One region of the Mycolicibacterium sp. XJ1819 genome, then DNA from elsewhere that is predicted to be linked to it. Evidence: predicted binding sites of a transcription regulator. Region 1 holds the regulator's gene; the other holds the start of a gene.
The links. Region 1 encodes HspR, which represses chaperone genes until heat shock. Its sites were predicted from a motif close to ANNTGAGTNNNNNNNACTCANNT; they were not measured.
Positions count from the first base shown of each region.

Region 1 (6,123 bases):
CTGATCGAGCGCAACACCACGATCCCCACCAAGCGCAGCGAGACCTTCACCACCGCCGACGACAACCAGCCGTCGGTGCAGATCCAGGTCTATCAGGGTGAGCGTGAGATCGCCGCGCACAACAAGCTGCTCGGCAGCTTCGAGCTGACCGGTATCCCGCCGGCACCGCGCGGTGTGCCCCAGATCGAGGTGACGTTCGACATCGACGCCAACGGCATCGTGCACGTCACCGCCAAGGACAAGGGCACCGGCAAGGAGAACACCATCCGCATCCAGGAGGGCTCCGGCATCTCCAAGGAAGAGATCGACCGGATGGTCAAGGACGCCGAGGCGCACGCCGAGGAGGACCGCAAGCGGCGCGAGGAGGCCGACGTCCGCAACCAGGCGGAATCGCTGGTCTACCAGACCGAGAAGTTCGTCTCCGAGCAGCGTGAAGCCGAGGGTGGTTCCAAGGTCCCCGAGGACACCCTGACCAAGGTGGACGCGGCCATCGCCGATGCCAAGAAGGCGCTGGAGGGCACCGACATCGCCGAGATCAAGTCGGCGATGGAGAGGCTCGGCGTCGAGAGCCAGGCGCTCGGCCAGGCGATCTACGAAGCCACCCAGGCGCAGCAGGGTGACGCCGGTGGTGGCCCGGATGGCGGCGCTGCCGGGTCGTCGGCTGACGACGTGGTGGACGCCGAAGTTGTCGACGATGATCGGGAGAACAAGTGAACCAAAACGATTCGTACGAGCCGGTGACCGTCACCGACAAACGGCGTATCGATCCCGAGACCGGCGAACTGCGTGATCAGGCATCCGGGCCGGCCCCCAGTGGGCCGGCGCCGGACGCCGCCGAGGCACAAGCTTCGGACTCGGCTGCCGCGTCGGAGGAAGTCACCGAACTGAAATCGACGCTGCAACGCGTCAAGGCGGAGTACGACAACTACCGCAAGCGCACGCTGCGCGACCAGCAGGTCATCGCCGATCGGAGCAAGGCCGCGGTCATCACCGAGCTACTGCCGATCCTCGACGACCTCGACAGGGCGCGCAGCCACGGCGACCTGGAATCGGGCCCGCTGAAGGCGCTCGCCGACAAACTGGTCGACACCCTTGAAGGACTTGGTCTTTCGGGATTCGGTGAAGAGGGCGACGACTTCGACCCCGAACTGCACGAAGCCGTGCAGCACGAGGGGGAGGGCACACATCCCGTCGTGGGGCACGTGATGCGTCGCGGCTACAAGGTGGGCGAGATGGTGGTGCGCCACGCCATGGTCGGTGTCGTCGACACCGTGCCCGAGCCCGCCGAGGACGGTTCGGCCGATAACGAATCCGGCTGACCGCTGCACATCGAGAATGAGACTGCGATAGACCTACAAGCGCGGAAGGAGGTGACGCGGTATGGCCCAGCGTGAATGGGTCGAAAAGGACTTCTACAAGGAGCTCGGCGTCTCCTCCGACGCCAGCATCGACGAGATCAAGCGGGTCTCACGCAAACTGCAGGCCAAATACCACCCGGACCGCAACCCGGGGGACAAGGCCGCCGAGGACCGCTACAAGGCGGTCTCGGAGGCCAAGGCCGTCCTGACCGACGAGGCCAAGCGCAAGGAGTACGACGAGACGCGGCGGCTGTTCGCCAACGGCGGCTTCGGTCGGGGTCGGTTCAGCGGTGGCGGCGCCAACTTCGGCGGGTTCAGCGGGGACGGCGTCGAGTTCAACCTCAACGACCTGTTCGACGCGGCCGGCCAGACCGGCGGTGCCAACATCGGCGACCTGTTCGGTGGCCTGTTCGGTCGGGGCGCACAGCAGCCACGGCCGAGCCGACCGCGTCGCGGGAACGACCTGGAGACCGAGACCGAGCTGTCGTTCATGGAGGCCACCAAGGGTGTGATGATGCCGTTGCGGCTCACCAGCCCGGCGCCGTGCACCAATTGCCATGGCAGCGGCGCACGTCCGGGAACCAGTCCCAAGGTGTGCCCCAACTGCAACGGCGCCGGAGTGGTCAGCCGCAACCAGGGCGCGTTCGGCTTCTCCGAACCGTGTACCCAGTGCCGCGGCAGCGGCTCGATCATCGAGCACCCCTGCCAGGAGTGCAAGGGCACCGGAGTGACGACCAGGACGCGCACCATCAACGTGCGCATCCCGCCCGGTGTGGAGGACGGCCAGCGCATCCGGCTGGCCGGCCAGGGCGAGGCCGGGCTGCGCGGAGCGCCGTCCGGTGACCTGTACGTGACCGTACATGTGCGCCCGGACAAGGTATTTGGCCGCGACGGCGACGACCTGACCGTCACCGTTCCGGTCAGCTTCCACGAATTGGCGTTGGGCACCACGCTTTCGGTGCCGACGCTGGACGGCAAGGTCGGCGTCCGGGTGCCCAAGGGCACGTCGGACGGCCGCATCTTGCGGGTGCGTGGACGCGGCGTGCCCAAACGCGGAGGCGGAAGCGGCGACCTGCTCGTCACCGTGCGCGTTGCGGTACCGCCGAACCTCGAGGGGGAGGCCGAGGAGGCGTTGAAGGCCTACGCGAAAGCGGAGCGGGACAGCGGGTTCGACCCGCGGGCGAATTGGGCAGGTGCGTGATGGCCAAGCGACCTGAAGACGAAGCGCGCACCTTCATGATCTCGGTGGCCGCGGAGTTGGCGGGCATGCACGCCCAGACGCTGCGTACCTACGACCGGTTGGGCCTGGTGCGCCCACAGCGCACCTCCGGCGGCGGCCGACGCTACTCGACGCACGACGTGGAGTTGCTGCGCGAGGTGCAGCGGCTCTCCCAGGACGAGGGTGTGAACCTGGCCGGCATCAAGCGCATCATCGAGCTGACCAATCAGGTCGAGGCGCTGCAGAGCCGGGTCAAGGAACTTACCCGCGAGGTCGAGGAACTGCGGCGATCGCGACCGAAGAGCACCGCGCTGGTGGTGTGGCAGCCGCGCAAGGGCGCGCGCTGAGCCACCTCAGGTGACCGCGATCGAAAAGCGCAGCGTCTCGGGCTTGCCCGGCATCGCATACCGGTAGGAGCCGCGACGTAGTGCGTCCGTCGGTGCGGCCATCGGCTCGAACGCGACGACGTCGTCGTTGCGCGGCGCGAAGACCTGGGCGGCGGGATAGCCCTTCTCCAGCGTCACGTCGACGCGGCGGTCACCGCCGGCGATCGAGAACACCGCACCCTCGGGCACCTCGTCGAAGCCGTCGTCGTACTCCACGTTCTTGAGCGGTTCGGTGGTTCCCGTCCACGGTTCGTGCTGCCCGGTCGGGATGCCCCAGTTGTCCACCGGCAGGTGGCGCATCGTCGGTGTGGTGATCCGCCAGTGCTCGCGGGGCACCCCCGGAATCGTCAGATACGGGTGATAGCCGAAGCACAGCGGCACCGCCGCCGCCGTCGTCGGCATCACGGTGGTTTCGATGGTGAGTTTGCGGTCTTCGAGCGTGGCGTGCTGGGTGAGCAAGTGCGGGAACGGAAATGACGCGAGTAGCCGCGGTTTGCCGCCGAAGTCCAGCACCGCAGTCAGCGAGTTCTCCGAGCGTGCGGTGACCAGCCAGCCGGGATAGGCCGCGAGCACGCCATGGATGGGCACGCCGTGCTCGTCGGTGCGCACGCCGCCGGTGCCCGGTGTCAACGTGACGACGGCGCCGTGGATCCCGTACTTGCTCGCGCTCAACCGGTTCGCCCACGGGTACAGGATCGGGATGCCCATCGTCTTGCCGGTGGTCATGTAGGCGTTCAGCCCGCGGCGCTGGCCGAGGAACTCGTCGCCGCCGTCGGCGAACGAACTGCCCACCATGCCGGCCACCGGAACGAACGTCGCGGTCATCGACGAGGACGGGTCCTTCAGCGTGACGCTCTGAAAGTCGACCATGGCTGCCGATCCTGCCACCTCGGCGGTGCGCCACCGCGGATTCGGCGTGATTACCTGGTCACCGCAGGTTTTCACACCGAAATCGCCATCAGTTTGCCAGCGGATCGTGCTGAATCCGTTCGGCGGGTGCCCCTTTGGCGATCAGCGTGGCCTTGGTGGCCTCGACCATCGCGGGCCCGCCGCAGATCAGGATCTGCCGGTCGCCCCAGTTGCCGTATCGGGTCACCACCTCGGGCAGTCGGCCGGTCTGGCGTACATGCAGCCCGCGCGGCGGCTGTACGTCGGGATAGTCGCGGGCCCACGGTGGGTCGCTGTTGTACTCCGACACCGGCGTCACCGACAGCCACGGGTTCTGCGAGGCGATCTGCCACAGCGTGGGCAGATCGTAGAGATCGCAGGGATAGCGGCCGCCGAAGAACAGGTGTACCCGCGGGTTCACCCCCCACCGGGTGAGGTCCATGATCAGCGCGCGCAGCGGCGCCAGGCCGGTGCTGCCCGCAACCATCAGGACGTCTCCGCCGTCACGGTCGATCTTGAGCCCGCCGTGGGGGCTGGAGACCCGCCACCGATCGCCGGGTCTGGTCTCGTTGACGATCGCGGTGCTGACCATTCCGCCGGACACCGAGCGGATGTGGAACTCGATCCCGGCGCCGGCGTCGGCCGGAATGGCGGGGCTGAGGTAGCGCCAGCGGCGTGGCCACTGGGGCACCTGCACGGTGACGTACTGGCCGGGGTGATACGGCAGCGGACGATCCATCTGCACCCGCACCACCGAGACGTCGCGCGTGGCCCGGTGGTGTTCGATCACCGTGCCATCGCAGTACGCCGGGCCCTGCTCGGCCTCGGCGGCACCGCGCATCACGCCGATGATCAGCGCCACCGCGTCGTGGGTGGCCTCGGCGACCCGGTCGTCCCAACTGTCGGCCAGATGTCCCCGCAGCGTGTTGAACAGCGCGGCCTGCATGGTGTCGTAGTGCCGTTGCGTGACACCGTATTTTCGGTGGTCGCGGCCCAGTTGGGCGAGGAACGCCACCGGCTCGGTGGCCCGTTGTGCGACGAGTTCGGCGAACACCCAGGACATGGCGTGGGCGAACGCCTGCCGCTGCGCGTCCATATCGGGGGGAAACAGGTCGCGGGCCGAGAAGTCGATGGCGAACCAGTTGGTGTAGAACGCCCGGATCAGCTCGTCGGAGCCGCGCGCGGGGTCGACCGCGTCGAGCAGCAAGCGCAGCGCGTCACGGTCGTCGAGTCCCACGCCGTTCGATAGTAAGTCAGTCGACGACCGCCCTCCGCTGCCGAACCGCGGCGGCCACGACAAGTGCCGTTCCCAGCGCCACCCAGCAGGTCAGCACGACGATCGAGGCGGCGCCGCCGGCCCCGTCGAAGAAGGCCGCCGAGCGCAGCAGGGTGCCGTTGGCGCCCTGGGGCAGGTACTGGCCGAACGTGCCCCATCCACTCGGGAGCAGCTCGGGCGCGGTGTTCAGACCCGACAGCGGGTTGCCGACCAGCAGCGCGGTGAGCGCGCCCAGGGCAAGGCCGACGCGGCCGAACAGCGAACCGAGGCCCAGCAGGGTCAGCCCGGTGGCCAGCGCGCCGAGGGTCAACGCACCGGCGACGCCCAAGAAGTTCGCGTCGATGGAGCCCAGCACGTAGCGCAGCAGCGCGGCGATCGTCAGACCTGCGACACCGGCGAACACCACGGCCGCCGCAAACCGCGTCCACACCTCGCGCTTGAGCACCAGCACCAGCGCGACGGCCGGCAGCAGACCGGCCAGGGTGATCGGCAGCGCCGAGGCGGCCAGACCCGCGCCGCGGGGGTCGTCGGTGGTCGGCGGGGCGAGGTCCTCGACGCGCAACGGTGCCGCGCCGGTCTGCGCAGCGATGCCCTGCCCGATCTGGGTGAGCATCTGCGCGATCATCGGGCTGCCGCCGGTGGCGATCAGCAGGCTGGGCCCGCCGGGCCCGAATGCCAAGCCGCCGTATACCTCTCGGCTTTCGATGGCGTCGCGCAGCGCGGCTTCGCCGGGGTAGTAGGTGACGTCGAACGCGCCGGGCGCCCGCTCGTCGAGTTGCGCGGTGATCTGCCCGCCGGCGGCCTGCGGTCCGGCGATGCCGATCGGCACGTCGTGCGGCGCGGTGCGGGCGGCGGGCAGTGCGAAGGCGATCGAGACGACCGCGAGCACGATCGTCAGCACGACGACGACGCCCGCTGCGCGGATCGCTGCCGGGGGTTCGTGAGTCGCTGCGTGATCGTGGTGGCGCGGCACCATTTCCGTGGCCATGTTGAACT
Region 1 is NZ_JBEFST010000002.1:50,159-56,281, reverse strand. Features, by position in the region: gene dnaK (molecular chaperone DnaK) at 1-714, shown strand, start outside; gene grpE (nucleotide exchange factor GrpE) at 711-1,319, shown strand; gene dnaJ (molecular chaperone DnaJ) at 1,381-2,559, shown strand; gene ABQE89_RS02170 (heat shock protein transcriptional repressor HspR) at 2,559-2,924, shown strand; gene ABQE89_RS02165 (aldose 1-epimerase) at 2,931-3,833, opposite strand; gene ABQE89_RS02160 (FAD-binding oxidoreductase) at 3,922-5,088, opposite strand; gene ABQE89_RS02155 (ABC transporter permease) at 5,105-6,115, opposite strand.

Region 2 (6,123 bases), on a different contig from region 1:
CGTCGAGGTCGGGTTCGTTGCGTTGCGGAAGGAAAACCGTTGAGAGCCCGGCCCGTTGCGCAGCGAGCAGCTTCTGCTTGATCCCACCGACAGGCAACACCCGCCCGTTCAGCGTCACCTCGCCGGTCATGCCGACATCGGAGCGCACCCGGCGCCCGGTCGCCATCGACACCAGCGCGGTCACCATTGTGACGCCGGCCGACGGACCGTCCTTGGGCACCGCGCCCGCGGGCACGTGCACGTGGATGCGCCGCTCCAGCGTCTTGGGGTCGACGCCCAACTCGGCTGCGTGCGAGCGCACATAGGACAGTGCGATCTGTGCCGACTCCTTCATCACGTCACCGAGCTGGCCGGTGAGCTGCAGGTCGGGTTCGCCGTCGGTCGCCCCGGCTTCGATGTAGAGCACATCGCCGCCGAGTCCGGTCACCGCCAACCCGGTGGCCACGCCGGGCACCGCCGTGCGCTCCGCCGACTCGGGCAAGAACCGCGGGCGACCCAGGTAGTCAACGAGATCCGGCTCGTCGATGACGATGTGGTCGACGGGTCCGTCCTGCAGCTTCGTCGCGACCTTGCGCAGCGCCTTGGCCAGCAGCCGTTCGAACTGCCGCACGCCGGGCTCCCGGGTGTAGTCGGCCGCGATCTTGCGCAGTGCGGCCTCGGTGATCGTCACCTCGTTTTCGGTCAACGCCGCCTTCTCGCGCTGCCGGGGCAGCAGGAAGTCACGAGCAATGGCCAGTTTGTCGTCGGCGGTGTAGCCGTCGATCTCCACCAGCTCCATGCGGTCCAGCAGCGCCGACGGGATGTTCTCGATCACGTTGGCGGTGGCCAAAAACACCACGTCGGACAGGTCCAGGTCCAGATCCAGGTAGTGGTCGCGGAACGTGTGGTTCTGCGCCGGGTCCAGGACCTCCAGCAGCGCCGCGGCCGGATCGCCACGGTAATCGGAGCCGACCTTGTCGATCTCGTCGAGCAGCACGACCGGGTTCATCGACCCGGCCTCGCCGATGGCGCGCACGATGCGGCCCGGCAGCGCCCCGACGTAGGTGCGGCGGTGGCCGCGGATCTCGGCCTCGTCGCGCACGCCGCCGAGGGCGACGCGGACGAACTTGCGGCCCAGCGCGCGCGCCACGCTCTCGCCCAGCGACGTCTTGCCCACGCCGGGCGGGCCGGCCAGCACCATCACCGCACCCGAACCGCGCCCGCCGACCACCTGCATACCGCGTTGGACACGACGCGCCCGCACGGCCAGGTACTCGACGATGCGGTCCTTGACGTCCTCCAACCCGTGGTGGTCGGCGTCGAGAATCTCGCGCGCCGCCTTCAGGTCGGTGCTGTCCTCGGTGGTGACGTTCCACGGCAGGTCCAGCACCGTGTCCAACCAGGTACGGATCCACCCGACCTCCGGGCTCTGCTCGCTGGCGCGCTCGAGCTTGCCGACCTCTCGCAGCGCCGCCTCCCGCACCGGTTCGGGCAGGTCGGCGGCCTCGACGCGGCTTCGGTAGTCATCAGAGCCGGTGCCGTCCTCGTCACCCAGTTCCTTGCGGATCGCGGCCAGTTGCTGGCGCAGCAGGAATTCCTTCTGCTGCTTTTCCATGCCCTCGCGGACGTCCTCGGCGATCTTGTCGGTGACCTCGACCTCGGCGAGGTGCTCACCGGTCCACTCGATCAGCAGCTTGAGCCGCTCGGCCACATCCGGGGTCTCGAGCAGTTGCCGCTTTTGCACCTGGCTCAGGTAGGACGCGTACCCGGCGGTGTCGGCCAGCGCCGACGGATCGGTCAGCTGGTTGACGAAGTCGATGATCTGCCAGGCCTCCCGCCGCTGCAGCATGGCCAGCAGCAGCTTCTTGTACTCGGCGGCCAGGGTGCGCACCTCGTCGGTGGGCTCCGATTCGTCGATCTCGGTCACCTCGACCCACAGCGCGGTACCCGGCCCGGTGGCACCGGCGCCGATGTGCGCGCGGCTCCTGCCGCGCACCACCGCCGCGGTACCGCTGCCCCCGGCGATGCGGCCGACCTGCACGATCGAGGCCAGCACACCGTAGGAGGGATAGCGGTCCTCGAGCCGCGGCGCGATCAGCAGCTCACCGGGACCGTCGGTCGCGGCGGCCTTGGCCGCCTCGATGGCGGCGCGTGCGGCGTCGTCCAACTCGATCGGGACCACCATGCCGGGCAGCACGATCGAGTCGCTCAGGAACAGCACTGGCACTGATTTGGCTTCAGCCATCAATCCTCCAAAGTTCAGTCAGATCGACTCAACCCTGGCGGCTGCCCATTTGTTCCCACCTTGCGATTTCGGCGTGTGGGGTCGCGGTCAGCGCAACTTGCCACGCCGAAACCGCAGCTCAACGGGCAGGGAGCCTGCCGCTCGGGGGTACGGCAGGCTCCCTTTAGTGGGTGGCTATCAAGCGGCGGCTTGAGCTCCGAGCACCCGCTGAATGTCGGGCTTCATCATCTCGAGCTGCTGGCCCCAGTACCCCCAGCTGTGCGTGCCCTGCGGCGGGAAGTTGAACACCCCGTTGGTACCGCCCGCGGCGACGTAGTTGTCGCGGAAGGTGATGTTGGTGCGCAACGTGAACCCTTCGAGGAACTGCGCGGCCATCAGGTTGCCACCGGAGGCTCCGGAATCCAGGTCCGACGGTGTGCCGGTGCCGCAGTAGATCCAGATCCTGGTGTTGTTGGCCACCAACTGGCCGATGTTGACCATCGGGTCGTTGCGCTTCCACGCCGGATCCGTCGACGGACCCCACATGCTCTCGGCGTTGTAGCCACCGGAGTCGTTCATCGCCAGCCCGATCAGCATCGGCCACCAGCCCTCAGACGGGTTGAGGAAGCCCGACAGCGACGCGGCGTAGATGAACTTCTCCGGGTAGTAGATCGAGTACGTCAGCGCCGTGCTGCCGGCCATCGAGATGCCGACCACCGCGTTGCCGTTCTGCGAAATGCCCCGGTTCGCCTCCAGCCAGGCGGGCAGTTCCTGGGTCAGGAACGTCTCCCACTTGTAGGTGTAATCCTGGCCGTTGCCCCGCGACGGCTGATACCAGTCGGTGTAGAAGCTGGACATGCCGCCCACCGGCATCACGACCGACAGGCCCGACTGGTAGTACCACTCGAACGCCGGGGTGTTGATGTCCCAGCCGTTGTAGTCGTCCTGGGCGCGCAGGCCGTCGAGCAGATACACCGCGTTGGGCCCGCCACCCTGGAACTGAATCCGGATGTCACGGTTCATCGCGGCCGAGTAGACGTCCAGATACTCCACCGGCAACCCCGGCCGGGAGAACGCGTTGGCCGACACCGAACCCCCGACGACGCCGATGAGCCCCGGCAGAGTCACCGCCGTAACGGCTCCCACCGCCAAGCGGCGCAGCCATCTCTTCCCGGTATCCCGGTACCTCTCCATGAACTTCATAACGGCAACCAACCCACCTTTCGTCGCTTCCACAAGCAATTGCCGTCGCTTATGCCTGCGTAATGAAACACGGTGAAGGGCAGGGCTTCGGTGAGCGACGCCGCGTGGCGACATCGCGGTTGGCTAACAATTCCGACTCGACGCGGACTCGCCGACGGCCCAAATGTGCTGTGACCTGTGGGAATAGTGTGATTACTGTGACTCGCTGCGTCCGTCCGACACGCCGCGCGTGAAGCGGTGCAGCTGGGTGACGTGGCGGGGGTTCAGCTCGCCGAGCGACGTCACGCCGAGCAGCCGCATCGTGCGGACGACCTGTGCAGACAGGATCTCGATGGCGCGGTCGACGCCCGCCTCACCGCCCGCCATCAGCCCGTACAGATAGGCGCGCCCGACCAGAGTGAACCGCGCACCCAGGGCGATCGCGGCCACGATGTCGGCACCGGCCATGATCCCAGTGTCCAGCAAAACCTCGGTGTCGCGTCCGACCTCGCGTGCGACGACCGGCAACAGGTGGAACGGCACCGGAGCGCGGTCAAGCTGGCGTCCACCGTGGTTGGACAGCACAATGCCGTCGGCACCGAGGTCGACGACCGCGCGAGCATCGGCGAGCGTCTGAATTCCCTTGACCACCAACTTGTTCGGCCATTGCTTCTTGATCCACGCCAGGTCGTCGAAGGTGACGGTGGGGTCGAACATCGTGTCGAGGTACTCGGCGACCGTGCCGGGCCAGCGGTCCAGGGACGCGAACGACAGCGGTTCGGTGGTCAGCAGGTCGAACCACCAGTGCGGTCGGACCATCGCGTCGAGCACGGTGCGCGGCGACAGCGACGGCGGAATGGTCATCCCGTTGCGGGTGTCGCGCAGGCGGGCACCTGCGACCGGTACGTCGACTGTGACAAGCAGGGTGTCATAGCCCGCGGCGGCCGCCCGCTCGACCAGCGCCATCGACCGGTCCCGGTCCTTCCACATGTACAGCTGAAACCAATTGCGGCCGTGCGGATTAGCCGACTTGACCGCCTCGATCGACGTGGTGCCCAGCGTAGAGAGACTGAACGGTATCCCTGCCCGGGCGGCGGCGCGGGCGCCGGCGATCTCGCCTTGTGTGTGCATCAACCGGGTGAAGCCGGTCGGCGCGATGCCGAACGGGAGTGCGGCCGGGCCGTCGAGCACGGTCACGCTGGTGTCCAGAGCTGACACATCACGAAGAATCGCGGGGTGAAATTCGATGTCGCGGAATGCTTGTCGGGCCCGCGCAAGCGAGATCTCGTCCTCGGCCGCGCCGTCGGTGTAGTCGAACGCCGCCCTCGGCGCGCGACGCCTGGCGATCCGCGCCAGATCCTCGATGGTCAAGGCCGCGTCGAGTCGTTGTCTGACGCGGTCGAGCGTGGGTTTGCGGAACTGCAGAACAGGCGCAAGATCGCGGGGCCGGGGCACGCGTCGCTTCACCGTGGCCCGCCTAATCCTCGGCGGCCGCCAGCGCGCTGCGCAGACCCGACCGTCGCTCCTCGATGGCCCGCCCGATGTCCTGCAGGAGCACCGGCTTGCGGTGAACGAGATCCTCGATGTAGTTCCGGTCGACCTGCAGGACGGCCACCTCGTCGAGCGCGTATGCCGAGGCGGTGACGGGTTCCCGGGTCAGCGTGGTCTGGCCGAGGAAGTCTCCCTTCTCCAGCGTCCGCAGCGAAATCACCGCACCGTCGTCGCCCGGCACCACCAGGCGCACGCTGCCGTCGATGACGAACGTCATCCGCTGGGGCACTTGACCGCCGTACTGCAGGTACTCGTCGGCGCCGTAGCGGTTCAGGCGCAGGTGCGGGAGCAACTCCTGCTGCTCATCCGGGCTCAACCGCAGTGTGGGAGCGATGATCCGAAGCGCCGCCTGAAGCCGTTCGGTCGTGGCGAACTCGTCTTCGGCCTCGTCGAGGTGCAGTCCCGCGCGACGTGATGCGTACCAGATCCACCGCAGAAACGTCGACTTGGCCGAGAAATCGTCGGCGGGGGAGCGCACGGGTATCGAGGTCGTGAAGGACATCGCCCCGGTGCGGACACTGGACGGTGCGGCGTCCGGCCGCAGATGCGGCAGCATCGCCGCGACACGGTTGAGCGTGGTGATGACCTCGTCGGGCGGGTCGTCGACCGAGAACACCGTGCTCACCGTCAATGCGTGAGTGCCCGCGGGGCGGCTGAAGTTGGTGAACGATGCGGCGGCCAGCACCGAGTTCGGCATGATCAGCAGCCCGCTGCCGGTGTCGATATGCGTTGCCCGCCAGTTGACCTCGACCACGCGACCGCGGCCCGACGGGGTTTCAATCCAGTCGCCGAGTTGGAACGGCTGCTCGAACAGCACCAGCAACCCGGAGATGATCTGGCCGACCGAGTTCTGCAGAGCCAGGCCGAGCACGATCGACGAGACGCCGAGCGCGGCGAACAGCCCGCCGACATTGGCGCCCCAGATGTAGGCGAAGATCAGCCCGACGCCGACGGCGATCAGGATGAACCGGGCGACGTCGAGGAAGATCGACGGAATTCGCTTGCGCCAGGTGCCTTCCGGCGCGCCCTGAAACAGCGTGGCGTTGAGGCCCGACAGCAGCAGCACCAACACCACGAATCCGAACACGGTCGCGACGATGCGCACCGGCGTCGCCTCGCCCGAAACCTCCATGGCCTGCACCAGCAGCACCAGCAGCGCCCCGAGCGGCAGGATGTAGTTGCGGATG
Region 2 is NZ_JBEFST010000016.1:8,987-15,109, reverse strand. Features, by position in the region: gene lon (endopeptidase La) at 1-2,224, opposite strand, end outside; gene ABQE89_RS18110 (esterase family protein) at 2,402-3,406, opposite strand; gene ABQE89_RS18105 (alpha-hydroxy acid oxidase) at 3,599-4,852, opposite strand; gene ABQE89_RS18100 (mechanosensitive ion channel domain-containing protein) at 4,863-6,123, opposite strand, start outside.
Region 2: the regulator HspR is predicted to act here: its motif matches at 2,236-2,258, upstream of lon (endopeptidase La).